DNA from 3 places in the Alsobacter sp. P4_H11 genome. Region 1 is predicted to be linked to each of the others. Evidence: predicted binding sites of a transcription regulator. Region 1 holds the regulator's gene; each other region holds the start of a gene.

Region 1 (10,412 bases):
CCCAGGATCAGCGGCGTGATGAACCGCGCCCAGATTTCCCAGGCCATGAGGCCGAGGAACCCGCCGATCAGAAGCCACGCGATCGCGCGCCGGCTCGGAATGGCCGGAAGCGCCGGCCGCAGCGTGGTGTCCATGGTCATGTGCGCCTCCCCGAGATGGGCCGAGCGGCTGTTGTCGCCGTCGCACGATCACGAAGACACGCCCGCCCGGCTTCGGCCAGAGGCGGCGGGATCACGAAAACCGGAGCAGGATGGGTGATGACGCGACGGCGCCGGGCGCCGGAGGAGGCGGTGTGAACAGCGCTGGGCGTCATTAAACCAGCGAAGTGCTTGCCGCGCTTACGCTTCAGCTTCGCCCGCTGGATTTCGCAGCTGGCTTCCGCCACGGCCGCCTCACGCGCCGGTGAACGCGCGGCGGGCGCGGCTCTCCGGCTTGTGATCGCTCAATTCGGCTCGAAGCCGCTCAGTCCTCGACGCCGACCTCGGCCGGCTCAACTTGGTAGTGCGTGGAGCAGAACTCGCACGTGATGCCGATGCGGCCGTCGTCGCCCACCATGGAGCGGCGCTCCTCCGGCGAGAACTGGCGCAGCATGCCGACGATGCGCTCGCGCGAGCAGCGGCAGCGCTCGATCACGGTCTGGGCCTCGAACACGCGCACGCCACGCTCGTGGAAAAGCCGGTAGAGCAGCGTCTCGCTGGTGAGCGTGGGGTCGAGCAACTCGTGGTCCTCCACGGTCTCGACCAGCGAGCGGGCTTCCACCCAGGCGTCGTCTTCGTCCACCACATGCGCAGTCGCGCCCTCGGGCGCATCGCCGGGCGGCAGGTCGGCCTGGCGCTGGCGCTCGGGCGAGGACGGCAGGAACTGCACCATCACGCCGCCGGCGCGCCAGGCATGGCGCCCGCCCGCCAGCGTCTCGCCCACCGCGATGCGGATGCGGGTCGGGATCTGCTCGGACTGGAGGAAATACTGGTGCGCGGCGTCCTCGATGGACTGGCCCTCCAGGGCGACGATGCCCTGGTAGCGCGACATGTCGGAGCCCTGGTCGATGGTAAGCGCGAGGTGGCCGCGGCCGAGCAGCGTCGCCGGATTGGCGTCGGCGGGCAGCGCGCCGAGGCGCTCGGCGTCGAAGCGCGCATAGGCGCGCACGCGGTCGGGCGCCTCGAAGTCCACCACCAGCATGTCGACCGCGCCGTCGGTGCGCGTCTGCAGCTGGAAGCGGCCCTCGAATTTCAGCGAGGTGCCGAGCAGCACAGCCAGCACCACCATCTCGCCGACCAGCCGCGCCACCTGCGGCGGGTAGGCGTGGCGCTCCAGGATCCGGTCCACCATCGGCCCGAGCCGCGTGATGCGGCCGCGGGCTTCGAGAGGTTCTACCGAAAAGGGCAGTACGAGGTCGTCGAGCTCTGGGTGCGTGTCAGTCATCGATCCAATGCCCCGAGGCACCAGGCCAGCACGCCCTTTTGGGCGTGCAGCCGGTTCTCGGCTTCGTCGAACACCACGGATTGAGGTCCGTCCATGACCTCGTCCGTCACCTCCTCGCCGCGGTGGGCGGGCAGGCAGTGCATGAAGATCGCCTTGTCGTCGGCGAGCTTCATGAGTTTGGAGTTCACCTGATATGGGGCGAGCATGTTGTGGCGTCTACCCGCGTCCTCGTCGCCCATCGACACCCAGCAGTCCGTCACGACGCAATCGGCGTCCGTGACGGCGTCCTGCGGATCCTCCATGGCGGCCACGCGGGCCCCTTCCCGCCGGGCCCAGGCCAGCAGGTCGGCCGAGGGAGCGAGCTGCTCGGGCGCGGCGATGTTGAGGCGGAAGTCGAAGCGCGCCGCGGCGTGCACCCAGGAGGCGAGCACGTTGTTGGCGTCGCCCACCCAGGCCACCGTCTTGCCCTTGATGGGCCCGCGGTGCTCCTCGTAGGTCATGACGTCGGCCATGACCTGGCAGGGATGCGACAGCTTCGTCAGCCCGTTGATCACCGGCACGGTGGCGTATTCGGCCAGCTCCGCCACCGCCTTGGCGTCGAGCATGCGGATCACGATCGCGTCGACGTAGCGCGACAGCACGCGCGCCGTGTCGGCGATGGTTTCGCCGCGGCCGAGCTGCATCTCCGCGCCGGTGAGCATGATGGTCTCGCCGCCGAGCTCGCGCATGCCGACATCGAACGACACCCGGGTGCGCGTCGAGGGCTTGTCGAAGATCATCGCCAGCGTCTTGCCGGCGAGCGGACGCCGGGCGGCGTGCTCGCCCTTGCGGCGCGCCCGCTTCATGGCGGCGGACGCGTCGATGATGGTTCTGAGCTCATCGCCCGGCAGGGCCGTGAGATCCAGAAAGTGACGGACCGGCGCGCTCATGCGGCCGCTCCCGTCTTCTGCCCGGCCTCAATCCGCACGCAGGCGCGGTCCAGACGATCGAACGCCTCCGCGACCTCGGCCTCCGTGATGGTAAGGGGCGGCAAAAGGCGCACGACGTTGTCGCCGGCGGGCACGAGCAGCAGGTGCTCCTCGCGCGCGGCCGCCGCGAACGCGGTGTTCGGCACGACCGTGCGGACGCCCAGCAGGAGGCCCTCGCCGCGGATCTCGGAGATCACCGAGGGGTGGCGATCCTTCAGCTCGGCGAGGCGCTGCTTCAGCACGAGGCTGATGCGCTCGACGCGCTGGAGGAAGCCCTCCTCGAGCACGACGTCCAGCACCGCGTTGCCGACCGCCATCGCGAGCGGATTGCCGCCGAAGGTGGTGCCGTGCGTGCCCGCCGTCATGCCCTTGCCGGCCTCGCGGGTGGCGAGGCAGACGCCGAGCGGGAAGCCGCCGCCGATGCCCTTGGCGACCGTCATGATGTCGGGCGTCACGCCGGCGCGCTCATGCGCGAAGAACTTGCCCGAACGCCCGACGCCGGTCTGGATCTCATCGAAGATCAGCAGCATGCCGTGTTCATCGCAGAGCTGGCGCAGGCCGCGCAGGCATTGCGGCGGGATGGAGCGCACGCCGCCCTCGCCCTGGATCGGCTCCACCATGATGGCGGCCGTCTCGGGCGTGATGGCGGCCTTGAGCGCCTCGTGGTCGCCATAGGGCACCTGGTCGAAGCCTTCGGCCTTGGGGCCGAAGCCTTCCAGGTACTTCTGCTGCCCGCCGGCCGCCAGCGTCGCGAGCGTGCGGCCGTGGAAGGCGCCTTCCACCGTGATGATGCGGAAGCGCTCGGGCTGGCCGTTCACGGCGTGGTACTTGCGCGCCATCTTGATGGCGGCCTCGTTGGCCTCAGCGCCCGAATTGCAGAAGAAGGCCGTGTCCGCGAAGGTCGCGTCCACGAGCCGCTGGGCGAGCTTCTCGCCTTCCGGGATGCGGTAGAGGTTAGAGACGTGCCAGACCTTCTGGGCCTGGTCGGCCAGCGCCTTCACGAGGTGCGGATGGGCGTGCCCGAGCGCGTTCACGGCGATGCCGGCGCCGAAGTCCAGGTAACGCTCGCCTCGGTCCGTGAAGAGCCAGGGGCCTTCTCCTCGCTCGAAGGAGAGGTCCGCGCGCGCGAAGTTCGGAAGCAGCGGCGACGGATGAAGGCTCTCTTCGGCCATGGCGAACGATCTTTCCTCGATTGAACCTTAGAAATAGGAAGCGCCGCCCGACCGGGGCGGCGCGGCCGAACTATGAGGACGGCCGCGTTTTCTGTCAATGAAACGAGCCGCAGCCTAGATCTTCGAAGGTTTTGGCGCCGATGCGCAACGCGCCGCGCAGGTCAACCCCGCGACCGACTCTTTCCTGCCACGATCCTTGTTGAAAACGCGCCTCGCCGCCGGCCGATACGCGCCGGACTCTTGCGGCAGAGTCACGCGATATCGTAGGTTTCCACTTGTCGGATACGACATGTGGTGCGGCAAACCACGTAGTTGGGTCGAAGTTGAGTCCCGTGCTCCGCCGTTGCGGAGCGGCGAACGCGGGAGGATTCGGCTGGCGAATGAACAGGCGGACGACGCGACAGATCGGCCTCAAGAGCCGGCGGCGAAGTCCACAGAGGCAACATTCAGATACGGAGACCGAGGCCGATGTCCTGGACCGATGAACGGGTCGAACTCCTTAAAAAATTGTGGAACCAGGGGCTTAGCGCCAGCCAGATCGCGGCGGAGCTGGCCGGGGGGATCACCCGCAACGCGGTGATCGGCAAGGTCCACAGGCTCGGCCTTTCGGGCCGCGCGAAGGCGCCGGCGCCCCAGCAGGCTCGTCCCCGCAAGGCGCCGACACGCGCGCCGAGCCATCCGATGAGCCACACGCATTCGGCTCCCGTGGTGCGCGGCAACCTGGCGGTGGCCCCCAAGGCCATGCAGATGGCGGCGCCCATCATGGAGCTCGCGCCCACGCCCATGACGGACGTGGTGATCCCCATGTCCGAGCGCGTCACCATCATGGAGCTGCGCGAGAGCATGTGCCGCTGGCCGCATGGCGACCCGACGAGCGAAGATTTCCGGTTCTGCGGGGCCAAGTCGCCGACCGGCACGCCCTACTGCAACTTCCACTCGCAGGTCGCCTACCAGCCTTCCATGGACCGTCGCCGCGCAGCGGCCCGGGCCGGGGGAATGCGCTAGGCGCCATTATCGGAACGTCCGCCAGGCGAGCAGAACGCGGCTGGCGGCCGTGACGAGGCACATGAGCGAGAAGATCACGGCCAGCGTCGGGAAGGCCTGGGGGAACAGCATCATCAGGGCGAAGAACCCGATGGTCTCGGCCCCCTCCGCCAGCCCGGCCGTGAAGTAGATGGACTTCAGGCCGCGCGACGTCGTCTGCAGCCCACGCTGCCCGGCGACCGTCGCGTAAGCCAGGAAGGTCGCGCCGTTCACGTAGAAGCTGAACAGCAGCGTGGCGGCCACGAGCGCATTGGCGTCGGGCGCGACAAACGCGAAGGCCAGCGGCACGGCGCCGTAGAAAACGAAATCCGAGACGATGTCGAGGAAGCCGCCCAGATCCGTGCGCCGGGTCTGACGCGCCACCGCGCCGTCGAGGCCGTCGCCGAGCCGGCCCAACGCCATAAGGACCAGCCCGAGCCCGAAATCACCCGCCGCGATCGCGGCAGCGCTCGCGACCCCGAAGCAGAGCGCCAGCCCGGTAATCGCGTCCGCGCCGAGGCCGAGGCGAATGCAGTGGCCCGCCATAAGCGCCAGGGGCGGGTCGATCAGCCGTCGCGCCATTCCGTCCAACATAGCTGCTCCACGCTCCCGAGGCCCGCCGGCGGAGCGAAGCCGATTCCACTTCGCGTCGAAATGCTTTAGGACGCGAGCGCTTCTCCCCCCCGCGCCGGAGTTCACGCGACGATGTATCGCGCCGTTACCCGCCAGATCCAGGTCACCGTCACGCCCGCCTACATGGCGGACCAGTCGACGCCTGAAAAGAAGCAGTTCTTCTGGTCTTACACGGTCGAGGTCGAAAATCTCGGAACCGAGACCGTGACCCTGCTGACGCGCTGCTGGCACATCCGCGACGCCACCGGGGCGGTGAAGGAAGTGCGCGGCGAGGGCGTGATCGGCAAGCAGCCGACGCTCGCGCCCGGCGAGACATTCAAATACACGAGTGGCTGCCCGCTGGAGACGCCCGAGGGCATCATGTCGGGATCCTACGGCATGAAGACGGAGGATGGAGCGAGCTTCGACGTGAGCATTCCGGCGTTCTCGCTCGATAGTCCCAATCGCCGCCGGGTGATGCACTGATGGCCGCCGCAAGAAAATCCGCGATGACGCCGCTCGCCCTGCTGGAGCGCCTCGTTTCGTTCGACACCGAAAGCTCACGCTCCAACCTGGAGCTGATCGCCTTCGTGGAGCGCTACCTCGCCGACCTCGGCGTGGCGTCGGTGCGCGTTCCCAACGAGACCGGCGACAAGACCGCCCTGTTCGCCACGATCGGCGCTACGGACCGCGGCGGGATCGTGCTGTCGGGCCACACCGACGTGGTGCCGGTCGCCGGCCAGACCTGGACCAGCGATCCCTTCACGTTGCGGGTCGCGGACGGCAAGGCCTACGGGCGCGGCGCGGTGGACATGAAGGCCTTCGCGGCCATCGCGTTGTCGCTCGTGCCCGAGATGCAGGCGGCGGCGCTGAAGACGCCCATCCACATCATGCTCAGCTACGACGAGGAGCTCACCTGCCTTGGCGTGGTGGACACCATCCGGCGCATGGGCGTGGACCTGCCGCGGCCCCAGGCCGTGATCGTGGGCGAGCCGACCGAGCTGCAGGTGGCCGACGCGCACAAGAGCGTGGTGACGTTCAACACCTATGTGCACGGCTACGAGGCGCATTCGGCCAAGCCCGAGCTTGGCTCCAACGCGATCTTCGCGGCCGGCTGGCTGCTGCAGGAGCTGGACCGGATCTCGGACGTGTACCGCGAGAAGGGCGACCCGACCGGGCGCTTCGACCCGCCCTATTCGTCGGTGCATGTCGGCACCGTGAACGGCGGAACGGCCCGCAACATCCTGCCGAAGATCTGCCACTTCCAGTGGGAGGTGCGCGGCGTGCCGGGGACCGACGAGGAAGAGGTCGCCCGCATGCTGGACGACTACGCGCAGCGCGTGGTGGTTCCGCGCCTGACGCGGTGGGGTTGGCCGGGCTCGGTGGAAACGCTGCTGGAGGTCGCGGTTCCGGGGCTCGCACCCGATCCGGGCTCCGCGGCCGAGACGCTGGCGCTGCGGCTCGCGGGCCGCAACCAGACCATGACGGTGCCGTACGGCACCGAGGCCGGGCACTTCCAGCGCAACGGGCTGCCCACCGTGGTGTGCGGGCCGGGCTCCATCAACCAGGCGCACCAGCCGGACGAGTACATCACGCTAGACGAAATCGAGCGCGGCGTCGGCTTCATCCGGCGGCTGATCGCGAGCTGCGCGGCGCAGTAGAGCCTAGCGGCGCGCGAAGGTCTCGTCGAAGGAGTAGCCCGAGCCGCGCACGGTGCGGATCGGGTCCTTCTCGCGCGGGCGGTTGATGGCCTTGCGCAGGCGCCCGACGTGGACGTCGACGGTGCGCTCGTCGATCTCGCTGTCGAGGCCCCAGACGCCGTCGAGCAGCTGCGAGCGCGTGAAGACGCGGCCGGGCTTCTCCATCAGGAATTCCAGCATCCGGAACTCGGTGGGCCCAAGGCGCAGCTCGCGGCCGCTGCGGCGCACCCGGCGGGTTTCGCGGTCGAGCGCGATGTCGCCGGATTCCAGCATGCTGGCGACCCGCTCGGGGGAGGCCCGGCGCAGCAGGGCGCGGACGCGGGCGACCAGCTCGGGCACCGAGAACGGCTTTACGACGTAATCGTCCGCCCCGGTCGCGAGGCCGCGAACGCGCTCGCTCTCCTCGCCGCGCGCGGTGAGCATGATGATGGGCAGGCGCTGCGTCTCAGGGCGCTGGCGCAGCCGCCGGCACAGCTCGATGCCGGAAAGGCCCGGCAGCATCCAGTCAAGGAGGATCAGGTCGGGGGTTCGCTCGCGGATGCGGATGTCGGCCTCGTCGCCGCGCGCCACGGCGTCGACCTGATAACCCTCGGCCTCGAGATTGTAGCGCAACAACAGCGTCAGCGCCTCCTCGTCCTCGACGATCAGGATGAATGGGGCGGACGCCATCACGCGGTCTCCGGATGCTTCACAGCCTGCTGTGTATGACCGGTCCATGACATTCATATTACACTCCGCAACCCTTGCGGGCGGAGCCGTCTAGGGATTCGACTGCGGGATCGTGACGCGGAAGGTGGAGCCCTCGCCGCGGCGGCTTTCCACCGCGAGGCGGCCGCGGTGGCGGGTCGCAATGTGCTTCACCAGCGCGAGGCCGAGGCCGGTGCCGCTCTTGTCGCCCGTTTCGGCGCGGTAGAAGCGCTCGGTGAGGCGCGGCAGGTCGGCTGGCGCGATGCCGGGGCCATGGTCGCGCACCGACAAGCGCCCGTGCGGCCGGCCGCCATCCTGCACGCTGTCGATCGTGATCTCGACCAGCTTGCCGGCCTGGCCATACTTGATGGCGTTTTCGACGAGGTTGTCGGCGACGCGCAGCAGCTCGTCCCGGTCCCCCGGCACGATCACCGGGCCGGGCGCGTGAACGCGGATCTCGACGCCCTTGTCCTCGGCCAGCGGCCGCAGCGTGTCGACCACCTGGCGGGCCACGGCGGCGAGGTCCACGGGCGCGTCGGGGTGGCGGTGCTCGCTCATCTCGATGCGCGACAACGACAGGAGGTCGTCGATCAGGCGCGACATGCGCTGCGCCTGGGCGCGCATGATGGCGAGAAAGCGCTCGCGCGCCGTGGCGTCGTTCTTGGCCGGGCCCTCCAGCGTTTCGACGAAGCCGAGCAGGGAGGCGAGAGGGGTGCGCAGCTCGTGGCTGGCGTTGGCGACGAAATCGACGCGCATCTTTTCGAGCCGGCGCGCCTCCGTCAGGTCGCGAAACGCGATCAGGGCGGCGGGTTCGCCGGGCTCCCTGGCGTCTCCCGGCAGGGCCGAGGCCTGGAAGGAGAACACGCGTTGAACGGGGACGCGTTCGTCGTACTCGTCGGAAATCGGCCCCTCGCCCCGCACAGCGGCTTCGGCGGCGCTGATGAGGGCCGGGGCGCGCAGCGCGAAGGACAGCGGCTTGCCGGGGGCGACGAAGCGCCATGTCCGCCGGGCGGCGGCGTTGCAAAGCACCACCGTGAGCACGGGGTCGACCAAGATCACGGGGTCGGGGATCGCCTCCAGCACGGACGCCACGAACGCGTCGCGCGCGGGCGGCGACGGTGGGTCCTGCGCGACGTCGTCCATCCCTCGCCCCTCAGCCCGATCCGACCTCGACCTCGTCGTCGTCCTCATCCTCGCTCTCGTCGGCCCGGAAGGCTTTCACCCGGCGGACGATCTCCATGGCGCCGAGCAGCGCCAGTGCGAGAACGAAGGGTATGAGGTAATAGCAGATCCGAAACAGCAGCAGCGCGCCGATCATGCCGCCATAGGGCAGGCGCCAGAAGGCCAGCAGCATGGTGCTCTCGAACACCCCAAGCCCGCCCGGAGCGTGACTGACGATGCCGAGGATGCACGCAAAGGCGTAAATGGCAGCCAGCGTCTGGAACTCGACACCGTAGCCGGGCGGCAGCAGCACGTAGAGCACCGCGCTGGCGCAGCAGACTTCCGCCGCGCCGAGCACGATCTGGGCGAGCGAGACGCGGAAGCTCGGCAGCTCCAGCCGCCAGCGCTGCACCCGCACGGCCCGCCGCTTGGCCCCGACCCAGAACAGGTAGCCGGCGATCACGGCCAGCACGGCCGCGCCGATGAGGCGGTTCGCGTTCACGGCCAGATGGTTGATATCCGAAATGGCCGGCGCCTGCCAGATCAGTCCGAAGCCTACGACCGTACCCATGCCGAGCAGGAAGGTGAGGCCCGCGATGGTGGTCAGGCTCGCGACCTTGCCGGGCGACACGCCGAGCGGCGCGTAGATCCAGTAGCGCACCGTGGCGGCGGTCACGAGCGGGAAGCCGAGCGTGAACGAGATGGCATAGCTGGTGAAGGAGCCCAGCGCGGTGGTGCGGAACGGGATACGCAGCTTGAGCTGGCGCAGCGCCAGCGCGTCATAGGCGGTAAGCAGCGTGTAGCTCAGCGTGACGAAGGCGAGCGCGATAGCGAGGTTCTCGAGCTCGGTCCTCGCGAAGGCGGCGCGCACGTCGGCGAGCTTCACCTCCGAGAGGATGCGCCAGAGCACCACGGCGGAGATCACGAACAGCAGCACGCTCGCGCCGGCGCCGATCCACGCCCAACGTCCCCGCGGCGCGTTCGGGCCGCCAAGCCTGCCGCTCGGCGAGCCGGCGACGACCGGGCCGGGCTCGGGCAGCTCGTCGCCCGAGCGCTCCTGCATGCGTGTCATTCCTGGGTCCATGCTGGGCCGCGGCCCTCGCGGCGGCTCCTTATGGCCGCACCGGACCGGCCCCGCAAGCCCCGGCGCGGGCCGGAGGCGCCGCTCAGGCCAGGCCGGCGAGCGCCTGCAACTCCTCGCGCGGCAGGCCGACGGCGTCCGCCGCCTGCCCGATCTGCTCCCAGGTGGTCACGTCCACCGGCACGCCGTCGCGCTGGCGTTCGGCGCGGGTGCGGCGCTCGGGTTCGCCAGCGATCAGCACGGAGGGATCGCGCCCGGGCGGGGGCGTGCGGGCCCACTCGATGAAGGCGTCGATCTGCGGAAAAAAGGTTTCGGCCGTGCCGACGGCGTCGGGCGAAACCACCACCGAGAACATGTTGTTGACGATCGCCTGCCGGCGCTTGGGGTGGTGCTGCGTGCCGCCGCCCGAGAGCGCGCCGGCCAGAAGCTCGCAGGCCAGCGCCAGGCCCCAGCCCTTGTGATCGCCGAAGGGCAGCAGCGTGCCGCGAGGCTCCTCGAACAATGCGGCCGGGCTCGTGGTGGGCTCGCCCTCCCCGTCCAGGAGCACGCCGGGCGCGACGTCGACGCCCTTGTTGTAGGCGACCCG
Region 2 (10,412 bases), on a different contig from region 1:
CCTCGAGCGGCAGCCCCTTGTGGACCCGCCCGCCGACGCCCGCATATTCGCCCTCCGAGTTCTCGCGCACGATCACCCAGTCGAGCTCCGGGCCCTCCACCTTGCGCAGCGGGCTGGTGATGCCCGGCAGGATGCGGGTGGGGCGGACATTGGCGTACTGGTCGAAGGGCTGGCAGATGGCGAGCCGCAGGCCCCAGAGCGTGATGTGGTCGGGGATCTCCGGGTGGCCGGCGGAGCCGAACAGGATGGCGTCGTGATTGCGGATCTGCTCGCGGCCGTCGGCCGGCATCATCGCGCCGTGGCGCTTGTAGTACTCGCCGCCCCAGTCGAAATGGTCCACCGCGAACCCGAACGTGCCGTAGCGCCTGGCCAGCGCGTCCATCACCTCGACGCCGGCCGAGATTACCTCCGTGCCGATGCCGTCGCCCGGGATGGCCGCGATCGAGTAGGTCTTCATGGGGGAACTCCGGGGGAGGATGCGGCCGCGGCCGTGCGCAAGGAACGGCCGGAGCTTAGTGACGCGCGCGGCGGGAGGCTAGGCGTGTTTGGCGGGTTGACCGCGCGACTAGGGCCGGGCTGAAACAGGAAGTCGGGTCACCCCCGGCCCAACCTCTCATGCGTGACGATCCGGAACCGCTCTCCGGGTTCCTGTCGAAACAACGCGATGCGATCCACCGGCGTCGGGCCCCCGGCGCGGTGCTCGTCGGCCAGAGCCTGGAGGCGCACCGCGATGGCGCCGGCATGTGCGCCGAGAGGGCCCGTGAGCGTCATGTGGAAGCGAAACAGTTCGCGCACATAGGGATAGCCGTAGCGCTCGAACAAGGCGCGCTGGCGCGGCGTCATCGCGTCCGGATTGCGCCGCAGCCGCTCGGCCGGGGTGGGCGGCGCGCGGAACGGCTCGAAAGCGTCCACGGCCGCGTCGGCCAGCGCCGACAGGGCGGGCGGCTGGTCGCGCGGCGCGAGCGCCACGAACGATCCGAGCGACATGACGGCGAGGTCGGCTTCGACGGCCGGCTGTTGGCGCGCGAGCGTCGCCATCGCGGCGACGAGATCGGCTTCAGACCAGCCCCCCGCGAGCCGGAACGGCGCCTTCAGGGTGGCGTGGAAGCCGTAGCGGCGCGGATCCGCGGTGAGGTCGCGCCACTCGGCTTCGGCGATACCCGCGGGCGCCAGCGCCGGCACGTCCTGGCCGGTCGCGGCGTCGTAGCCGAGCACGGCCGAGCCGAACCGCCAGAGCGCGGTGTCGGTGGAGGGCGCGAAGTAGATGGCGTAGCGGGGCGCATCCATCGGGTCAGCCGCCATGGCGTTCGAGAAACGCGTCGACCGACAGCGCTCGGAAATCCGGCAGCGCCAGACGCAGCCGCTCGTGATCCCAGTCCCACCAGGCGAGCGCCTGGAGGCGATCGGCCGTGCGGGCGTCGAAGCGCCGGCGCACCGGGCAGGCCGGGACGCCGGCCACGATCGTGTAGGGCGCGACGTCCTTGGTCACTACCGCGCCGGCCGCCACCACGGCGCCGTCGCCGATGCTGCGGCCGGGCAGGATGATGGCGCCGTGCCCGATCCAGACGTCGTGGCCGATCGTGACCGGCGTGGAGCGACGCCAGTCGAAAAACGCGGCTTCGTCAGCCTCCCCGTCGAAATAGGCCGACGCCCGGTAGGTGAAATGCGCCTGCGAGGCCCGGTGCATCGGGTGATTGCCGGGATTGATGCGGGTGGCCGCCGCGATGGAGCAGAACCGCCCGATGGTCGTGTAGATGATGTCGGAATCCTGCACCACGTAGGAGTAGTCGCCCATGCGGGTCTCGGCCACGCTCGTGCGGGCGCCGACCTCGGTGTAGCGCCCGAGATCGGATTGCACCACCCGCGCGGTGGGATGGATCAGCGGCTCGGGGCCCAGTTTCGTCGCCACGCCGATTCTCCTCCGCATCCGTTCGCGCCGGTCGGTCGCACGGCGCCATGACGCCGGAATGACGCGATGCGGAGCGGCTGTCACGAAAGCGTTGCGGAGACCCTTTAGCCGGTTCCCTCAGCGGGATTTCGGGGGCGACCCAATGCTGGTGATCGAGGGACTGACGCGACTTTTCGGCGGCAAGGCCGCAGTCAGCGACGTGAACCTAACGATCGAGAGCGGTGGCTTCGTGGGCGTGATCGGCCGCTCCGGCGCCGGCAAGTCGACGCTGTTACGCATGATTAATCGCCTGCAGGAGCCGAGCGAAGGCCGCATCCTGTGCGAGGGCCGCGACGTCACGGCGCTGCGCGGCCAGGCCTTGCGTGACTGGCGGGCCGACTGCGCCATGATCTTCCAGCAGTTCAACCTCAGCGGCCGGCTCGACGTGCTCACCAACGTGCTGATGGGCCGGCTCAACAAGACCTCGACGCTCACCTCCGTGCTGCGGCTGTGGAGCCCGCAGGACAAGGCGATGGCGCTTTCCGCGCTGGAGATGCTCGACATCGCCAACCTGGCCGCGCAACGCGCCGACAGCCTCTCGGGCGGGCAGCAGCAGCGCGTCGCCATCGCAAGGGCTCTGGTGCAGGAGCCGCGCATGATCCTGGCCGACGAGCCCATCGCGTCGCTGGATCCGCGCAACACCAAGGTGGTGATGGACGCGCTGCTGCGCATCAACAAGCACTACGGCATCACGGTGCTGTGCAACCTCCATTCGCTGGATCTCGCGCGCACCTATTGCGACCGCCTCGTCGGCATGGCGCAGGGCCGCGTGGTGTTCGACGGCGCCCCCGAGGCGCTGACCGAGGACGTCGCGCGCGAACTCTACGGCCTCGAGGCCGGCGACGTGATGGACGCCGCGCCCGACCGCGCCCAACCGGCCGCCGCCGCCTTCGCGGCCGCCTGACCCCGCCGCCGTCGCGGCGAAATTTCCACCCAGGAGAGACCCATGTTGAACCGTCGCACTCTGATCGCCGCCGGCGCCGCCCTGGTGGGCGCGACGCTGGCCACCGGCGCCTTCGCGCAGGATTGGAAAGCCAAATATCCCGAGCTCGTGCTCGGCGTGATCCCGGCCGAGAACGGCTCGGGCGTGCTCGACCGCTACGGTCCCTTCGTGGAGTATCTCTCCAAGGAGATCGGCGTGAAGGTGACGCTGCGCGTCGCCCAGGACTACGCGGCCGTGATCGAGGGCCAGCGCGCCGGCAACATCCACATCGCCTATTACGGACCGGCGTCCTTCGCCCGCGCCCGCCTCACGGGCGTCGCCACCGACGTGTTCGCGATGGACGTCAACAATGACGGCGCCAAGGGCTACTACTCGGTGTTCTACGTGAAGGCCTCCAGCCCCTACAAGACGCTGCAGGACCTCAAGGGCAAGAACCTCGGCCTGGTCGACCCGAACTCCACCTCCGGCAACAACATGCCGCGCTTCGAGCTCGACAAGATGAAGATCGAGCCGGAGAAGTTCTTCGACAAGGTCGTGTTCACGGGCAGCCACGAGAACGCCGTGCTGGCGCTCAGCCAGGGCACCGTCGACGTCGCCGCCAACGCCTGGACGGCCGACGACGACAGCTACCTCTACCGCATGATCACCAAGAACATGCTGAAGAACGCCGACGGCTCGCCCGCCAAGGTCAGCGACTACCGCATCATCCACAAGTCCACGATGATCGTGAACGGCCCCTACGCCTTTCTCTCCAGCCTGCCGGACGACCTGAAGGCCAAGATCCGCGACGCCTTCATGAACGCCGCCACCAAGGACAAGGCCGCCTTCGACAAGCTGTCGGACGGCAAGAACAAGCCCTGGGCCGCGACCGAGAACAAGGACTACGACCAGACGATCGAGCTGATCCGCTTTGTCGACAGCCTGCGCAAGAAGTCGTCCTGATCTCCTGCCTGTGGGGGCGCGGCGTTTGCCGCGCCCCATTTTCGTGAGGCCCGCCATGGCGACCGCAGTTCCGTTGAGGCCGGACGCCCAGAACGCGGCGCTCGCGGGAGCCTACGAGGCCGCGGTCGCGGCCAAGCGCCGACGCCTTCTGGCCGGGCTCGCCATCCTGCTGGCGCTGATCCTGATTGCGGCGCGCATCAGCGAAGTCGATCTCGCGACCTTCTTCGGCAATATCGGCCGCTTCACCAGCTATCTCGGCCGCATTTTCACGCTGGAGGACGGCGCCCTCGTCTTCACCCACCCGACGGAATGGTTCTGGGGCCTGCGCAAGTGGCTGCGGCTCCTGGGCGAAACCGTCCTGATCGCCTATCTGGGCACCGTGATCGGCGGGCTCGGCGCCTTCGCGCTCTGTTTCCTGGCGGCCCGCAACATGCTCGTCGCGCCCTGGCTGCGCTTTACGGCGCGCCGCTTCCTCGAGTTCTGCCGCACCGTGCCGGAACTCGTGTTCGCGCTCATCTTCGTGGTGGCGTTCGGGCTCGGGCCGCTGCCCGGCATCCTGGCGCTCGGCATCCACACCATGGGGGCGCTCGGCAAGCTCTTCGCCGAAGTGGTCGAGAACATCGACATGAAGCCTGTGGAAGGCGTGGTCGCCACCGGCGCGAGCTGGACGGAGGGCGTGCGCTTCGGCGCGGTGCCGCAGGTGCTGTCCAACTTCACCAGCTACGCGCTACTGCGTTTCGAAGTGAACGTGCGCGGCGCCGCCATCATGGGCTTCGTCGGCGCCGGCGGCATCGGCCAGGACCTCGTGGAGGCGATCCGCAAGTTCTACTACTCCGACGTCAGCGCCATCCTGCTTTTGATCGTCGCCGCCGTGATGCTGATCGACCTCGTCACCGAACGCGCGCGCCACGCTTTGATCGGCAAGGAGGCGGGACGATGAGCGAGGGAGCATCCTTGGCGCCGTCTCGCCGGGCCAGCCTTGGCGACGTCGATCTCGCCGCCATGGCGGCGCGGCACCCTATGGTGTTCCGGCCGGACTGGCGCCGCCGCGCGATCGTCGGGCTGAGCGTGCTCGCCCCCATCGCGCTCTTCGCCTACGCGCTGGACAGCCTCGACATCTCGTGGGCCCGCGTCTGGTCCGGCATGGGCCGGCTCGGCGACTTCGTCGGCCTGATGCTGCCGCCGAGCTACGGCACGACCGCAAAGCTCGTGATCTACCTGCATGCCTTGGCGGAGACGCTCGCGATCGCGTTTCTGGGAACGTTGCTGGCCGCCGTGCTTGCCTTGCCGCTCGGCTTTCTGGCGGCCCGCAACGTCATCCCGAGCTGGATCTTCCGCTTCGGCGTGCGGCGTTTTCTCGACACCATCCGCAGCGTCGACACGCTGATCTGGGCGCTCATCTGGATCAACGTGGTGGGGCTCGGCCCCTTTGCGGGCGTGCTGGCCATCATGAGCTCGGATTTCGGCGCCTTCGGCAAGCTGTTCTCCGAGGCCATCGAGGCGGCCGACCGCAAGGCGGTGGAGGGCGTCGAATCGACCGGCGGCAGCCGTCTCCACGGCGTGCGTTTCGGGCTCCTGCCGCAGGTCCTGCCCGTGATGGCCAGCCAGATCCTCTATTTCTTCGAATCCAACACCCGCTCGGCGACCATCATCGGCATCGTCGGCGCGGGCGGCATCGGCCAGTACCTCTATGAGGAGATCAAGGTGCTGGAGTGGGGCCACGTGTCCTTTCTGGTGCTGCTCGTGCTCGCCGCCGTGGTGGCCATCGACGCCGTGTCGGCCCGGCTGCGCTTCGCCGTGATCGGAAACGGTCCGCAGGGCTGAATGCGTCATCCGGGCGTCATCCGACCGGCTTAGCAGACCTCCCATGGTCATGCAGTTGAACGCCCGGCGCATCGACGACACCGTCGCCCGCCAGCACCTGATGGCGACCGCCGCTCTGGCGACGCTCGACGAACTCGAACGGGCCGTGGCCCGCCTCGGCAGGCCCGCTTATCAGGACATCCGCGCTCCCGAGATCGGCCTCGTGATGCTGCGCGGCCGGATGGGCGGCGACGGCGCGCCCTTCAACATGGGCGAGGCGACCGTCACGCGCGCCGCCGTGCGGCTGGAGACCGGCGAGGTCGGGATGTCCTACCTGCTCGGCCGCGACCCCGCCCGCGCCAGGCTCGCGGCCGTGATCGACGCCGTCTGGCGGCGCGACGTCGCGTTGGTCGAAACCGTGTTCATCGATTCCGTCCAGGCCCGCATCGAGGCGGACCGGCGCGAGGCCGCAGCCCGCACGGCCGCCACCCGGGTCGACTTCTTCACCCTCGTTCGCGGAGAAGACTGATGTCCGCCGCCCTTTCGACCGCCCTTTCGGCCGGCTTCGAGCGTCCGGTCTTCGACGCCCAGGCGGTGTTTCGCTGCGTCATGATGGCGATGGCGCGTCCGGGGCTCGCCCGTACGCTGACCGTATCGGTGAAGCCGCCCGGCCGCATGGCCCCGGCCGCCGCCGCGCTGGCGCTCGCGATGTGCGATTTCGAGAGCCCCGTGTGGCTGGACGACGCGCTGGCGGCCGATCCGGCCGTGGCCGAGTTCCTCCGCTTTCACACCGGCGCTCCGATCGTCGCCGACCCGCGCAAGGCGAGCTTCGCCTTTCTGGCCGATGGGGCCGAAATGCCGCCGCTGGATTGCTTCGCGCTGGGCTCGCCCGAATATCCGGACCGCTCCACCACGCTGGTGATCGGCGTCGACTGGATCGACACCGAGCGTGGCTGGAGGCTCGCCGGCCCGGGCGTGAACGGCGAGACCCGCTTCTCGGCCGGCCCGCTGCCGAACGACGTGCTGGCGCGCCTTGCAGACAACCACGGCCTGTTCCCGCGCGGCGTCGATCTCGTCTTCGCGCACCGCGACTGCGTCGCCGCCATTCCCCGCTCGACCATCGTCGAGAAGTGAGATCGAACCATGTATGTCGCAGTCAAAGGCGGGGAGCGGGCGATCGAAAACGCCCACCGCCTCCTCGATCACGCCCGCCGGGGCGATCCCGCCGTCCCGGAGCTTACGCCCGCGCAGATCGACGAGCAGCTCGCGCTCGCGGTCGACCGCGTCATGGCCGAGGGCTCGCTCTATGACCGCGATCTTGCCGCCTTGGCGATCAAGCAGAGCCGTGGCGACCTGATCGAGGCCATTTTCCTCGTCCGGGCCTTTCGTACCACCTTGCCGCGCTTCGGCGCGTCCGAGCCGGTCGAGACCGACGCCATGCGCATCGAGCGGCGCGTGTCGGCGACCTACAAGGACCTGCCCGGCGGGCAGGTGCTCGGCCCCACCTTCGACTACACGCATCGCCTCATCGACTTCGCGCTCGCGGCCGGCGTATCGCCGCCCGAGCCCACGATGGCCGGGGAGGGCGAGGCCATCGACGCGCCGCACGTCACCGGGCTGCTGGATGACGAAGAACTGATTGAAGCGAACCCGCCGGGGCGCGGCGACGAGGCGGTCGGCGACCTGACCCGCGAGCCGCTGGGCTTTCCGGCCGGCCGCGACCTCCGCCTGCAGAACCTCGCGCGGGGCGACGAGGGCTTCCTGCTGGCGCTCGGCTACTCCACCCAGCGCGGCTTTGGCCGGACTCACCCCTTCGTGGGCGAGATCCGCTACGGCGAGGTCGAGGTCGAGTTCACGCCGGAGGAGCTGGGCTTTCCGGTCTCGCTCGGGCGCGTCGCCCTCACCGAATGCGAGATGGTCACGCAGTTTTCCGGCACGGCCGAGGTCGCGCCGCAGTTCACCCGCGGCTACGGTCTCGTGTTCGGCCAGTCCGAGCGCAAGGCCATGTCAATGGCGCTTGTGGACCGGGCGCTGCGCACCCGCGAGTTCGGCGAGGACGTGGTCGCGCCCGCGCAGGACGAGGAATTCGTGCTGTCGCACTCCGACAACGTGCAGGCAACCGGCTTCGTCGAGCACCTGAAGCTGCCGCACTACGTCGACTTTCAGGCCGAGCTCGGCCTGATCCGGCAGCTGCGCCGCGAGCATGCCGAGCGCGCCGCCGCGAAACAGCCCGAGGCTGCCCCGCGCAGGGAGGCGGCCGAATGAACGCCCCCATGACGGCCGGATACAACTTCGCGTATCTCGACGAGCAGACCAAGCGGATGATCCGCCGCGCCATCCTGAAGGCCATCGCGGTTCCCGGGTATCAGGTCCCGTTCGCATCGCGCGAGATGCCGATGCCCTATGGCTGGGGCACGGGCGGCGTGCAGGTGACCGCCGCGGTGATCGGCGAGCACGACGTGCTCAAGGTCATCGACCAGGGCTCGGACGACACCACCAATGCGGTGTCGATCCGCAAGTTCTTCGCCCGCACGGCCGGCGTCGCAACCACGACGGCGACGGCTGAGGCAACCGTGATCCAGACGCGCCACCGCATCCCGGAGGCGCCGCTCTCGGAGGAGCAGATCCTCGTCTACCAGGTGCCGATCCCCGAGCCGCTGCGCTTCCTGGAGCCGCGCGAAACCGAGACGCGCACCATGCACGCGCTGGAGGAATACGGCCTCATGCACGTGAAGCTCTACGAGGACATCGCCCGGCACGGCCACATCGCCACCACCTACGCGTATCCGGTGAAGGTAAACGGCCGCTACCTGATGGACCCGTCGCCGACGCCCAAATTCGACAACCCGAAGATGCACATGTCGCCCGCGCTGCAGCTCTTCGGCGCGGGTCGCGAAAAGCGCATCTATGCGCTGCCTCCGTATACGCAGGTCGTGTCGCTGGATTTCGAGGACCACCCCTTCGAGGTGAACAGGTTCGACAAGCCCTGCGCGCTCTGCGCCGCCCACGGCGTCTACCTCGACGAGGTCGTGCTGGATGACAGGGGCGGGCGCATGTTCGTGTGCTCGGACACGGATTACTGCGAGACCCGCCGCGCCGAAGGGCATCGGGGCGAGATGCTGGCCGACGCGCCCGCCGAGGGAGGCGCGCCATGAGCCCCGACCACGAACTGCCTCTGCTTCAGGTCGAGTCGCTGGGCAAGATGTACGGCGCGCGCGTCGGCTGCGCCGACGTGTCGTTCGAGCTCTACGCGGGCGAGGTGCTGGCCGTGGTGGGCGAATCCGGCTCCGGCAAGTCGACGCTGCTCAGCGTGCTCTCCACCCAGCTCGCGCCCAGCGCCGGCGCGGTGCGCTACCGCATGCGCGACGGCGTGTTGCGCGACATGTTCGCGCTCTCGGAAGCCGAGCGCCGCTTCCTGATGCGCACCGACTGGGGCTTCGTCCACCAGGATCCGCGCCAGGGGCTGCGCATGGGCGTTTCGGCCGGCGCGAATGTGGGCGAACGCCTGATGGCGGTCGGCGAGCGCCATTACGGCCGCATCCGCGACACTGCGCTCGACTGGCTCGGCCGCGTCGAGATCGAGGCCGGGCGCATCGACGACCAGCCGCGCGCCTTTTCGGGCGGCATGCGCCAGCGCCTGCAGATCGCCCGCAACCTCGTCACCCATCCGCGGCTCGTGTTCATGGACGAGCCGACAGGCGGCCTCGATGTCTCCGTCCAGGCGCGCCTGCTCGACCTCCTGCGCGGGCTCGTCGCCGATCTCGGGCTGGCGGTGATCATCGTCACGCATGATCTGGCGGTGGCGCGGCTGCTGTCGCACCGCATCATGGTGATGCGGCAGGGCAGGGTGATCGAGACGGGCCTCACCGACCAGGTGCTGGACGACCCGCGCGAGCCCTACACCCAGCTTCTCGTCTCCTCCGTGCTGCAGGTATGACCATGGAAGCGCTCGCGATCGACAACGTCGGCAAGACCTTCACGATGCATCTGCAGGGCGGCGCCCGCCTGCCCGTGGTGCGCGACGTGTCGCTGGCCGTCGCGCCGGGCGAATGCGTCGTTCTCGGCGGCCCGTCCGGCGCCGGCAAGTCGTCCCTGCTGAAGATCGTCTACGGCAACTACCGTTGCGACGATGGCCATGTCTGGGTGCGGGACGGCGACGAGCGCGTCGACGTGGCGCGCGCCGCGCCGCGGCGCGTGCTGCGTCTGCGTCGGACCACGCTGGGCTATGTCAGCCAGTTCCTGCGCGTCATCCCGCGCGTCTCGGCGCTGGACCTCGTCGCCCAGGCGGCGGTGGAGCAGGGCGCCGCGCCGGCTGACGCGGCTGACCGGGCCGCCGCCTTGCTGGAGCGCCTCAACGTGCCGCGCCGGCTCTGGAGCCTGCCGCCCGCCACCTTTTCGGGCGGCGAGCAGCAGCGCGTCAACATCGCGCGCGGCTTCGTGGCCGAGCATCCGGTGCTGCTGCTGGACGAGCCGACGGCGTCCCTCGACGCCCGCAACCGCGCCGCCGTGGTGGAGCTGATCCACGACAAGAAGCGCCGTGGCGTCGCCATCCTGGGCATCTTCCACGACGAGGACGTGCGCGACCGCGTGGCCGACCGCGTCGTGGACGTCACCCGCTTTTCGGCCGCCGCCTGAGAGATCATCATGGACCCGCGCGACTACGTGCTCGCCAACGCCACCCTCGTGCTTCGCGATCGCGTGATACCTACCGGCTGGGTGGCGGTGAGCGACGGCCGCATCGTCGAGATCGGCGAGGGCGCGCCGCCCGAGAAGGGT
Region 3 (10,412 bases), on a different contig from region 1:
GGTCTATATCAGCCACCGCATGGAGGAGATCTTCGAGCTCGCCGACCGCGTCTCGGTGCTGCGCGACGGCACGCTGGTGGGCACCCGTCGGGTGGCCGAAACCAGCGACGCCGAGCTGATCGGCCTGATGATCAACCGTTCCATCGAGCAGGTCTATCACAAGGACGCGTTCACGCCCGGCGCCCCGATCCTCGAAACCCGCTGCCTGAGCGGCCGCGGGTTCGAGGACGTGTCGCTCACCGTGCGCGAAGGCGAGATCGTCGGCCTCTACGGGCTGATCGGCGCCGGCCGCAGCGAGTTCGTGATGGGCGTCTATGGCCGCGAGCCGCCCACCGGCGGCGAGGTGCTCTGGCGGGACCAGCCGGTGTCGATCCGCTCGGAGCGCGACGCCATCGCACTCGGCATGGCGCTGGCGCCCGAGAGCCGCCGCGACCAGGGGCTCTGCCTCAATCTCGGCGTCGGCCACAATCTCAACCTGCCGGTGTTCGACCGCCTCACGCGCGGGCTCACGATCTCGGGCCGGCAGGAGCGCGCCGCCGCCGACCGGCAGATCGCCGACCTGCGCATCAAGACCGCGAGCCGCAACGCGCTGGCGCTCAGCCTGTCTGGCGGCAACCAGCAGAAGATCGTGATCGGCAAGTGGCTGAACCACGGGGCCAAGCTCTTCATCTTCGATGAGCCCACCGTGGGCGTGGATGTCGGCACCAAGGCGGAGATCTACCGGCTCTTCGGCGCGCTGCTGTCAAAGGGCGCCGGCATCCTCCTCGTGTCCTCTTACCTGCCGGAAGTCTACGAGCTGGCCGACCGCCTCCATGTGTTTCGGGCCGGCCGGCAGATCGCCAGCCACGGTTTCAAGGCCGCCAGCCACGAGCAGATCCTCACCGAGGCCATCGGCGTCTGAGCCGTCCCGAAACCCCCATGCCCCGCCAGCAGGAACCCGCATCATGACCGACACCGCGAGCACGCTGGGCGCGCCGAAAACCAGGTTCGAGTTCTCGCGCCTGCTCGGCCTCACGCTGGTGGGCGTGCTTCTAGCGATGTTCGCGTTCCTGGCCTGGAAGACCTCCACCTTCGCGACGCCGGGCAACATCTCCAACCTGGCGCGCCAGGGCGCGATCTTCGCCATCCTGGCGCTGGGCCAGACCTTCGTGATCATCACGGCCGGCATCGACCTCTCGGTCGGCGCGGTCGCGAGCTTCATCACCGTGGTGGTCGCAATGCTGATCCAGAGCGTCGCGCCCGGCATCGCGGCGGGGCTCACGGGCGTCGGACTGCCGGAGGCGGCCGCCAATGGGCTGGCGCTGTGGATCGTGATCCTCGCCTCGCTGCTGCTCGGCATGGCGATCGGGGCGTTTCACGCCTTCGGGGTGGTGAAGATGGGCCTTCCGCCCTTCATCATCACGCTCGCGACCTTCACGGCGCTGCGCGGCGTCGGCCTGCTGATGACCAACGGCTCCACCATCAACGTCACCAACGATGCCTTCACGGGCTTTTCCCGCGGGGAGGTGCTGGGCGTTCCCAACCTGTTCGTGGTGGTGATCGTCGTCGCGGTGCCGGCCTTCGTGTACCTGCACCTGAGCAAGTGGGGCCGCTACCTCTATTCGGTGGGCTCCAACCCCGAGGCCGCGCGCCTGTCGGGCGTCAACGTCAACGCCGTCACGGCCACCGCCTACATCCTGTCGTCGCTCTGCGCCGCGATCGTCGGCGTGATGCTGGCCTCCCGCACCGGCACCGGCAACGCCACCCAGGCGATCGGCTTCGAGCTGGAGGCCATCGCGGCCTCTGTGATCGGCGGCACCAGCCTGTTCGGGGCCATCGGCTCGGTGTGGGGTCCGCTGCTCGGCGCCTTCATCCTGGCGACCATCCGCAACGGCGCCAACCTGATGAACGTCAACTCCTTCTGGCAGTACATCATCACGGGCGTGCTGATTATCCTGATCGTCTATGCGGATGGGCTGCGTCGCCGTAGGCGCTGAGCCGTGGCCGATATAGAATGGCTTTACCCCAGCGAAGCGTAACCGCGCGGAACGCGCGCGTTTTGCTGGCATTCGAAAATATTTCGCGTAAAGAGAGCGCCGCCGAGGCGCTCTCGATGCACAATCGGCAGCGGCCCGACCACAAGAGCCGCACAGGAGGGTAGGCCATGAACGCTCCGGTCCTCAACGCCCCGCGCACCGTGCGGCTGAACGCCGCCGACAACGTCGTGGTGGCGGTCGACCCGGTGGATGTCGGCGCAGTCGCGGAGGGCGTCACCGCCCGCGCCCGCGTGCCGCGCGGCCACAAGATGGCCACCCTGCCGATCCCGGAAGGCTCGCCCATCCTGAAATTCGGCCAGATCATCGGCTTCGCGTCCAAGGACATCGCCCCGGGCGACTGGGTGCACGAGCACAATGTCGGCATGCACGACTTCGAGCGCGACTACCGCTTCGCCGAGGACGCGCGCGTCGAGGAGGTGCTGCCGGTCGAGCTGCAGGCCACCTTCCAGGGCTTCCGGCGCGCCAACGGCAAGGTCGGCACCCGCAACTATATCGGCATCCTCACCTCGGTGAACTGCTCGGCCTCGGTGGCGCGCTTCATGGCGCTGGAGATCGAGCGCTCCGGCATCCTGGAGCAGTACCCCAACATCGACGGCGTCATCCCGCTCGTGCATGGCGGCGGCTGTGCGCTCGACGTCAAGGGCGAAGGCTACGACATCCTCAAGCGCACCCAGTGGGGCTACGCCACCAACCCCAACATGGCGGGCGTCGTGATGGTCGGCCTCGGTTGCGAGGGCTTCCAGATCGGCCGCTGGAAGGACGCTTACGGGATCAAGGAATCCGACACCTTCCGGACCATGACGATCCAGGAAATCGGCGGCACCAAGAAGACCGTGCAGGCCGGCGTCGACGCCATCAAGACCATGCTGCCCATCGCGGACGCGGCGCGGCGCGAGACCGTGCCGGCCTCCGAGATCCTGCTCGCGCTCCAGTGCGGCGGGTCGGACGGCTATTCGGGCATCACCGCCAACCCGGCGCTGGGCGCGGCCGTGGACCTGCTCGTCAAGCATGGCGGCGCCGCGATCCTGTCCGAGACGCCCGAGATCTACGGCGCCGAGCACCTGCTCACCCGCCGCGCCGCCACGCGCGAGATCGGCGAGAAGCTGGTCGACATGATCCACTGGTGGGAGGACTACACGGCCCGCAACAAGATGGAGATGAACAACAACCCGTCTCCGGGCAACAAGCTCGGCGGGCTCACCACCATCCTGGAAAAGTCGCTCGGCGCGGCCGCCAAGGGCGGCACCAAGACGCTGGCCGGCGTCTACCACTATGCCGAGCAGGTCGACGCCAAGGGCTTCGTCTACATGGACACGCCCGGCTACGACCCCGTGGCGGCCACCGGGCAGGTGGCGGGCGGCTCCAACGTGCTGTGCTTCACCACCGGACGCGGCTCGGCCTATGGCTGCAAGCCGACGCCCTCCATCAAGCTCGCGACCAACAGCGAGATCTACCGCCGCATGCTCGACGACATGGACATCAACTGCGGCGACATCCTGGACGGCGTCTCCATCGAGGAGAAGGGACAGGAAATCTTCGACACGGTGCTGCGGATCGCCTCCGGCGAGCGCTCCAAGTCGGAGCAGCTCGGCTATGGCGACGCCGAATTCGTGCCCTGGACCGTGGGCGCGACCATGTGACCGCGCCGCCAGTTGCGGAAATGCGTGTCATCTGATTGTCATAGAACCGTCGCCTGAACGTTGCGCCGGGCTGCCAGACAACCAAAAGAGGGCCCCGAACGGCCCGTCAGGGAGAGAGAGCAATGAAACTCCGTACCAGGCTTGCGCTGTCGCTCGCCGCCATGATGGCCTCGACGTCCGCCTTCGCGCAGACCGAGATCCAGTGGTGGCATGCGATGACGGGCGCCAACAACGACGTCGTCAACAAGCTCGCGGCGGATTTCAACGCCTCGCAGAGCGAGTACAAGGTCACGGCCGCCTACAAGGGCAGCTACCCGGACACGCTGAACGCCGCCATCGCGGCCTTCCGGGCCGGCAACGCGCCGCACATCGTGCAGGTCTTCGAGGTCGGCACCGCCACCATGATGTCCGCCAAGGGCGCCATCAAGCCGGTCGGCCAGATGATGCAGGAAGCCGGCGAGAAGTTCGACCCCAAGGCCTACCTGCCGGCGATCACGGGTTACTACTCGACCGCCAAGGGCGAGATGCTGTCCTTCCCGTTCAACTCGTCCTCCATGGTGATGTGGGTCAACAAGGACGCGCTGAAGAAGGCCAACGTCGCCGAGATCCCGAAGACCTGGCCGGACGTGTTCGAGGCCGGCAAGAAGCTCAAGGCCGCCGGCTATGACAAGTGCGGCTTCACGGTCGCGTGGTCGCCCTGGGCGCTGATCGAGCAGTTCTCGGCCTGGCACAACCTGCCGCTCGGCACCAAGGCCAACGGCCTCGACGGCTTCGACACCGAGCTGAAGTTCAACAGCCCGGCGCACGTGAAGCTGCTGACCGACCTCGTCGCCCTGCAGAAGGACAAGACCTACGACTATTCGGGCCGCGGCAACGAGAACGAGGGTCGCTTCACGTCGGGCGAGTGCCCGATCATGCTGACGTCCTCGGGCTTCTACGGCAACGTCAAGGCCAACGCGAAATTCGAGTTCGCGGCTGCTCCGATGCCCTACTACCCGGACGTCAAGGGCGCTCCGCAGAACTCGATCATCGGCGGCGCCTCGCTGTGGGTGATGGGCGGCAAGACGGCTCCCGAGTACAAGGGCATCGCCAAGTTCTTCACCTTCCTGTCCGACACGGACCGGCAGGCCAAGCTGCACGTGGAATCCGGCTATCTGCCGATCACGCTGGCGGCCTACGAGAAGGTCAAGGCCTCGGGCTTCTACAACCAGTTCCCGGACCGCGAGACGCCCTTGAAGGAGCTCACCAACAAGGAGCCGACCGAGAACTCGCGCGGCCTGCGCTTCGGCAACATGGTGCAGATGCGCGACATGTGGTCGGAAGAGATCGAGGCCGCGCTGGCCGGCAAGAAGTCGCCCCAGCAGGCGCTGGACGACGCCGTCTCGCGCGGCAACGCCACGCTGCGCCAGTTCGAGCGCACCGCCAACCGCTGAGGTTCAGCCGCCGGCTCTGACGCCGTCGACCCCTCATCCGACCTCGCTGCGCTCGGCCACCTTCTCCCCCTTGCGGGGGCGAAGGGTAGCGCGGCGCCGATGCGCCCCCTCTCCCCGGCGACGGGGAGAGGGCTGGGGTGAGGGCGGCGCCAACCGCGCGCGATCGACGAAAAAGCTTCCGCCCGCCGCCAGATCTCCTCACACACGGCCCCCATGGAAAAGCGCTCGGTCTACACCAACAAGCTGCTGCCCTACCTGTTGCTCGCGCCGCAGCTGGTCATCACGCTGGTGTTCTTCTACTGGCCGGCCTCCCAGGCCGTGTGGATGTCGTTCCGCATCGAGGACGCCTTCGGCATCGCGACCGAGTTCGTCGGCTTCGAGAACTACGTCACGCTGTTTCAGCAGCGCTCCTATTACGAGTCGATGTGGACCACGCTGGTCTTCTCGCTCGCCGTCACCATCCTGGCGATGTCGTTTTCGCTGCTGCTGGCTGTCATGGCCGACAAGCAGATCCGCGGCGGCTCGGTGTATCGCACGCTGCTGATCTGGCCCTACGCGGTCGCGCCCGCCATCGCGGGCGTGTTGTGGCTGTTCATGTTCCAGCCCTCGCTCGGCATGATCGGCCGCGGCCTGATCGCCGCCGGCGTGCCCTGGAACCCGATGCTGAACGGCGACCACGCCCTGCTGCTCGTGATCCTGGCCGCCGCCTGGAAGCAGATCAGCTACAACTTCCTGTTCTTTCTGGCGGGGCTCCAGTCCATCCCCAAGAGCCTGATCGAGGCCGCCGCCATCGACGGCGCCCGGCCGGCGCGGCGCTTCTGGACCATCATCTTCCCGATGCTGTCGCCCACCACCTTCTTCCTGCTGGTGGTCAACATCGTCTACGTGTTCTTCGACACCTTCGGCATCATCGACGCCATCACGCATGGCGGCCCCGCCAAGGCCACCGAGACGCTGGTGTTCAAGGTCTATTCGGACGGCCGGCTCGGCGGCGATCTCGGCGGGTCGGCGGCGCAGTCCGTGGTCCTGATGGTGATCGTGATCGCGCTGACGGCCATCCAGTTCCGCTATGTCGAGCGCAAGGTGAACTACTGATGCGCGCCCTGCGAGGAGCCTCCCCATGGTAGAGCGCCGCACCTGGTTCTCGACGTTCCTGCCCCATTTCATCCTGATCCTGGGCGTGCTGATCGTCGCCTTCCCGGTCTACGTCGCCTTCGTGGGCTCGAGCTGGGACGCCGGCACCATCGCGAACGGCACGATGCCGCTCTATCCGGGCAAGTTCCTGGTCGAGAACTACTCGCGGGCGCTGCTGGCCGGCAACACCACCGCGCGCGAGCCGGTGGGGCCGATGCTGCTGAACAGCTTCATCATGGCGATCATCATCGCGGTCGGGAAAATCGCGATCTCGATCATTTCCGCCTATGCGGTGGTGTATTTCCGCTTCCCGCTGCGCCAGAGCGCGTTCTGGCTGATCTTCATCACCCTGATGCTGCCCGTCGAGGTGCGCATCTACCCGACCTACAAGATCGTGGCCGATCTTGGCATGCTCGACACCTATGCGGGCCTGGCGGTGCCGCTGATCGCCTCCGCCACCGCGACGCTGCTGTTCCGGCAGTTCTTCATGACCATCCCGGACGAGCTGGTCGAAGCCTCGAAGATCGACGGCGCCGGGCCGATGCAGTTCTTCTGGGACACCGTGTTGCCCCTGTCGATCACCACCATCGCGGCGCTGTTCGTGATTCAGTTCATCTATGGCTGGAACCAGTATCTCTGGCCCCTGCTGATCACCACCCGCGAGAACATGCAGACCATCGTGATCGGCATCAAGAAGATGCTGGTCACCCAGGACGCGCTGACCGAATGGCAGCTCGCGATGGCGACCGCCGTGCTGGCCATGCTGCCGCCCGTGCTGGTCGTGTTGCTGATGCAGAAGCTGTTCGTGCGCGGCCTCGTCGAGACGGAGAAGTAACCCATGGCCGTTGTCACCCTGAAGGACGTCCGCAAGGTCTATGCCGGCGGCGTCGAGGCCGTGAAGGGCGTCAGCATCGACATTCCGGATGGCGGCTTCTGCGTGCTGGTCGGCCCCTCCGGCTGCGGCAAGTCCACGCTGCTGCGCATGGTGGCGGGGCTGGAGACCATCTCGTCCGGCGAGGTCGCAATCGGCGGCCGGGTCGTGAACGAGATCGAGCCGGCCGAGCGCGACATCGCCATGGTGTTCCAGAACTACGCGCTGTACCCGCACATGTCGGTCTACGACAACATCGCGTACGGCCTGCGCAACCGCGGCACGCCCAAGGACGAGATCGACCGGCGCGTGCAGGAAGCCGCCCGCATCCTGGCCATCGAGCCGTTCCTGCAACGCAAGCCGCGCGCCCTTTCGGGCGGCCAGCGCCAGCGCGTCGCCATGGGTCGCGCCATCGTGCGCAAGCCGCAGGTGTTCCTGTTCGACGAGCCGCTGTCCAACCTGGACGCCAAGCTGCGCGTGCAGATGCGCGTCGAGATCAAGAAGCTGCAGCGCGCGCTGGGCGTCACCTCGATCTACGTCACGCACGACCAGGTCGAGGCCATGACGCTGTCCGACAAGCTCGTGGTGATGAGCGGCGGGCAGGTCGAGCAGGTCGGCACGCCGACCGAGGTCTATCGCCGGCCCGAGACGCGCTTCGTCGCCACCTTCATCGGCTCGCCGCCCATGAACATCCTGCCGGGCGTCGTGGAGGCGGACGGCCGCGTCTCGGTGGGCGGCCAGTCGCTTGCCGCCGCCGACATGGCCACCGACCTGAAGCCCGGCCTCGCCGTGGACGTGGGCATCCGCCCCGAGGAGGCCGAGATCGCCGCGCCCGGGGTCCCCGGCTGCGCCTTCGCGATCGATTTCGTCGAGGAGCTCGGCGCCACCGAGCTGCTGCACGGGACCATCGGCGAGGGCGCCTTCGTGCTGCAGATCCCGACCGGCTCGCTGCCGGCCGCGACCCGGCAGGTGGCGCTCACCATCGCTCCGCAATGCGTGCATGTGTTCGACCGCGAAACCGGCAAGCGGCTCAGCCGCGTGTCCGGGGCCGCGTCCCGGGCCGCGTGAAGCTCCGGGTCAGCCGCGCGCGGACGGCCCGCAGCAATTCGTTGCAGCTACTCTAGATTGCAAAGTACAGACGCGCAATTTTTGTGCGGTGTGATGAATATTGACGATCGAGCGCCATGATTCCTCCAGCTTGGGGAGTCTTCGTTGCGTTTTCTGCTCGCCGTCCTGATCCTTCGTCTTGTCGCGCCGACGGCGCACGCCCAGGTCATCTCGGTGGACAATTACGTCACCAAGCTCGATGTTGGCGAGGTCCACACCGAGCTGATGCTGTACGAGCGGCGGGGCAAGATCTTCGCAATGTTTACCGCGAAGGGCCCGTTTGAGGCCAACGCGCGCGAGATGAACGTCAGCAAGGATGGCTGCCACGAGGTGTTCTACAGCGGCCGGCACCAGAACGAGCCCTTCACGGTCACCCTGAGCGCCTGTTCGGACACGCCCCATTGCGAGCTGGAACGGCAGATCCTCACCGTGAAGGCCAACTACATGCTGATGTTCGCCGGAGAGGGCCGTCAGCCGCAGATCAGGGCCAAGCCCATCGTGAAGTCGATCCGGCCCGGCCTGCGCTCCTTGCCGTGCTGACGCCGTCGACACCGACCGGGCGCATACGCTAGGGATGGAGCCCGGACGTGAAGGGGACCCCCGATGGCGATTGAGATCGATGGACGCACGCTGACGGCCGCGCAGGTGATGCGGGTGTCGCGCCCGGACGCTTCGGGCGCGTATGAGGAAGCGGCCCTGGCCCCCGACGCGCGCGACCGGATCGCGGCGACGCGCGAATACATCGACGCGCACTGGATGAACGACGACGCGCCGCTGATGTACGCCTTCAACACCGGCGTCGGCCTGTTCAAGGACCAGCGCGTGCTGATGAGCGAGATGGTGTCCTACCAGGCCAAGACCATCTACGCGCACGCCACCGGCATCGGCGAGGCGCTGCCCGAGGACGCCGTGCGGGCCATCATGCTGCTGCGCGCCAACGCGTTCGCGTCCAACTTCTCCGGCCCCCGCGTGGAGCTCGTCGAGCGTCTGCTCGCCTTTCTGAACGCCGGCCTTCATCCGGTGATCCCCGCCAAGGGCTCGGTCGGCGCCTCGGGCGACCTCGCGCCGCTCGCCCACATGGCGGGCGCGGTCTGCGGCTTCCCGGAAGCCGAGATCGTGTATCGCGGCCAGCGCATGCCGGCGCGCGAAGCCATCGAGGCGGCCGGGCTGACGCCCGATTTCGACCTCGGCGCCAAGGACGCGTCGGCGCTGATCAACGGCTCCACGGTCTCGCTCGCGATCGCCGTGCTGGCGCTGGAAGACGCCAAGCGCATCCGCAAGGCCGCCGACGTGTCGCTGGCCCTGACGCTCGAGGCGCTGCGGGCCGAGAAGATCGCGTTCCTGCCCATTGTGCACGCGGCCCGTCCGCATCCCGGCCAGGCCGCGGTGGCCCGCAACGTCCTGAAGCTCATCGGCGACAGCCAGCGCTGCTCGGAGGCCGCGCGCCTCACCGTGTTCCCGGAAGAGACCCGGAAGGAAGGCGTCGCCCCACCGCCGCGCGTGCAGGACGTCTATTCGCTGCGTTGCGCCCCGCAGGTGCACGGCCCCGTCGTGCAAGCGCTGGACTACATCGACGGCGTGATCGCCACCGAGATCAACTCGGCCACCGACAATCCGCTGATCTTCGACGACGGGAAAGGCGGCTATGTCTCGCTCTCGGGCGGCCACTTCCACGGCCAGTACGTCGCGCAGGTCATGGACCTGCTCACAATCGTGATGGCGGACCTCGGCTCCATCTGCGAGCGGCGCCTGGCGCGCCTCGTCGACCCCACCATGAGCTACGGCCTGCCGCGCAACCTGCTGGCCGGCAAGAAGGGCCTCAACACCGGCTTCGCCACCGTGCAGTGCTCCATGTCGGCGCTCGTGATGGAGAACCGCACGCTCGCGACTCCCGGCTCTGTGGATTCCATCCCGGGCAAGAGCAACGCCGAGGACCACGTCTCCAACTCCACCTGGTGCGCCCGCAAGGCCCGCACGGTGGTGGAGAACACGGAGATGATCGTCGCCGGCGAAATGCTGATGGCCGCCCAAGCGCTCAGCCTCGTGGAGCCCATCGCCAAGGCGCATCCGCTCGGCTCCGGTACGGCGGCTGCCCTTAAGGCGATCCGCGGCGTGATCGAGCCGGCGCTGGACGGCGACCGCTGGTACGCGACCGAGATGCGCCACGCCCAGGCGCTGGTGCACTACGGCA

The links. Region 1 encodes PhoB, which activates phosphate uptake and scavenging genes when phosphate is short. Its sites were predicted from a motif close to TGTCATNNANCTGTCAT; they were not measured.
Region 2: the regulator PhoB is predicted to act here: its motif matches at 1,957-1,973, upstream of phnC (phosphonate ABC transporter ATP-binding protein).
Region 3: the regulator PhoB is predicted to act here: its motif matches at 3,702-3,718, upstream of ugpB (sn-glycerol-3-phosphate ABC transporter substrate-binding protein UgpB).

The regions. Positions count from the first base shown of each region.
Region 1 is NZ_JBFUKI010000003.1:335,261-345,672, forward strand. Features, by position in the region: gene AC1DSZ_RS07300 (hypothetical protein) at 1-140, opposite strand, end outside; gene AC1DSZ_RS07305 (Hsp33 family molecular chaperone) at 463-1,422, opposite strand; gene argF (ornithine carbamoyltransferase) at 1,419-2,351, opposite strand; gene AC1DSZ_RS07315 (acetylornithine transaminase) at 2,348-3,562, opposite strand; gene AC1DSZ_RS07320 (GcrA family cell cycle regulator) at 4,031-4,567, shown strand; gene AC1DSZ_RS07325 (CDP-alcohol phosphatidyltransferase family protein) at 4,574-5,179, opposite strand; gene apaG (Co2+/Mg2+ efflux protein ApaG) at 5,291-5,683, shown strand; gene argE (acetylornithine deacetylase) at 5,707-6,858, shown strand; gene phoB (phosphate regulon transcriptional regulator PhoB) at 6,862-7,566, opposite strand; gene AC1DSZ_RS07345 (ATP-binding protein) at 7,657-8,727, opposite strand; gene AC1DSZ_RS07350 (lysylphosphatidylglycerol synthase domain-containing protein) at 8,738-9,817, opposite strand; gene AC1DSZ_RS07355 (malate/lactate/ureidoglycolate dehydrogenase) at 9,912-10,412, opposite strand, start outside.
Region 2 is NZ_JBFUKI010000001.1:168,276-178,687, forward strand. Features, by position in the region: gene AC1DSZ_RS00720 (tartrate dehydrogenase) at 1-457, opposite strand, end outside; gene AC1DSZ_RS00725 (DUF1045 domain-containing protein) at 595-1,302, opposite strand; gene AC1DSZ_RS00730 (DapH/DapD/GlmU-related protein) at 1,292-1,909, opposite strand; gene phnC (phosphonate ABC transporter ATP-binding protein) at 2,052-2,852, shown strand; gene phnD (phosphonate ABC transporter substrate-binding protein) at 2,895-3,833, shown strand; gene phnE (phosphonate ABC transporter, permease protein PhnE) at 3,889-4,773, shown strand; gene phnE (phosphonate ABC transporter, permease protein PhnE) at 4,770-5,657, shown strand; gene phnG (phosphonate C-P lyase system protein PhnG) at 5,758-6,165, shown strand; gene phnH (phosphonate C-P lyase system protein PhnH) at 6,165-6,770, shown strand; gene AC1DSZ_RS00765 (carbon-phosphorus lyase complex subunit) at 6,780-7,901, shown strand; gene AC1DSZ_RS00770 (alpha-D-ribose 1-methylphosphonate 5-phosphate C-P-lyase PhnJ) at 7,898-8,791, shown strand; gene phnK (phosphonate C-P lyase system protein PhnK) at 8,788-9,573, shown strand; gene phnL (phosphonate C-P lyase system protein PhnL) at 9,570-10,271, shown strand; gene AC1DSZ_RS00785 (alpha-D-ribose 1-methylphosphonate 5-triphosphate diphosphatase) at 10,281-10,412, shown strand, end outside.
Region 3 is NZ_JBFUKI010000002.1:270,592-281,003, reverse strand. Features, by position in the region: gene AC1DSZ_RS04695 (sugar ABC transporter ATP-binding protein) at 1-901, shown strand, start outside; gene AC1DSZ_RS04690 (ABC transporter permease) at 942-1,976, shown strand; gene AC1DSZ_RS04685 (UxaA family hydrolase) at 2,144-3,676, shown strand; gene ugpB (sn-glycerol-3-phosphate ABC transporter substrate-binding protein UgpB) at 3,799-5,109, shown strand; gene ugpA (sn-glycerol-3-phosphate ABC transporter permease UgpA) at 5,323-6,204, shown strand; gene ugpE (sn-glycerol-3-phosphate ABC transporter permease UgpE) at 6,230-7,078, shown strand; gene AC1DSZ_RS04665 (sn-glycerol-3-phosphate import ATP-binding protein UgpC) at 7,082-8,182, shown strand; gene AC1DSZ_RS04660 (hypothetical protein) at 8,327-8,761, shown strand; gene AC1DSZ_RS04655 (HAL/PAL/TAL family ammonia-lyase) at 8,825-10,412, shown strand, end outside.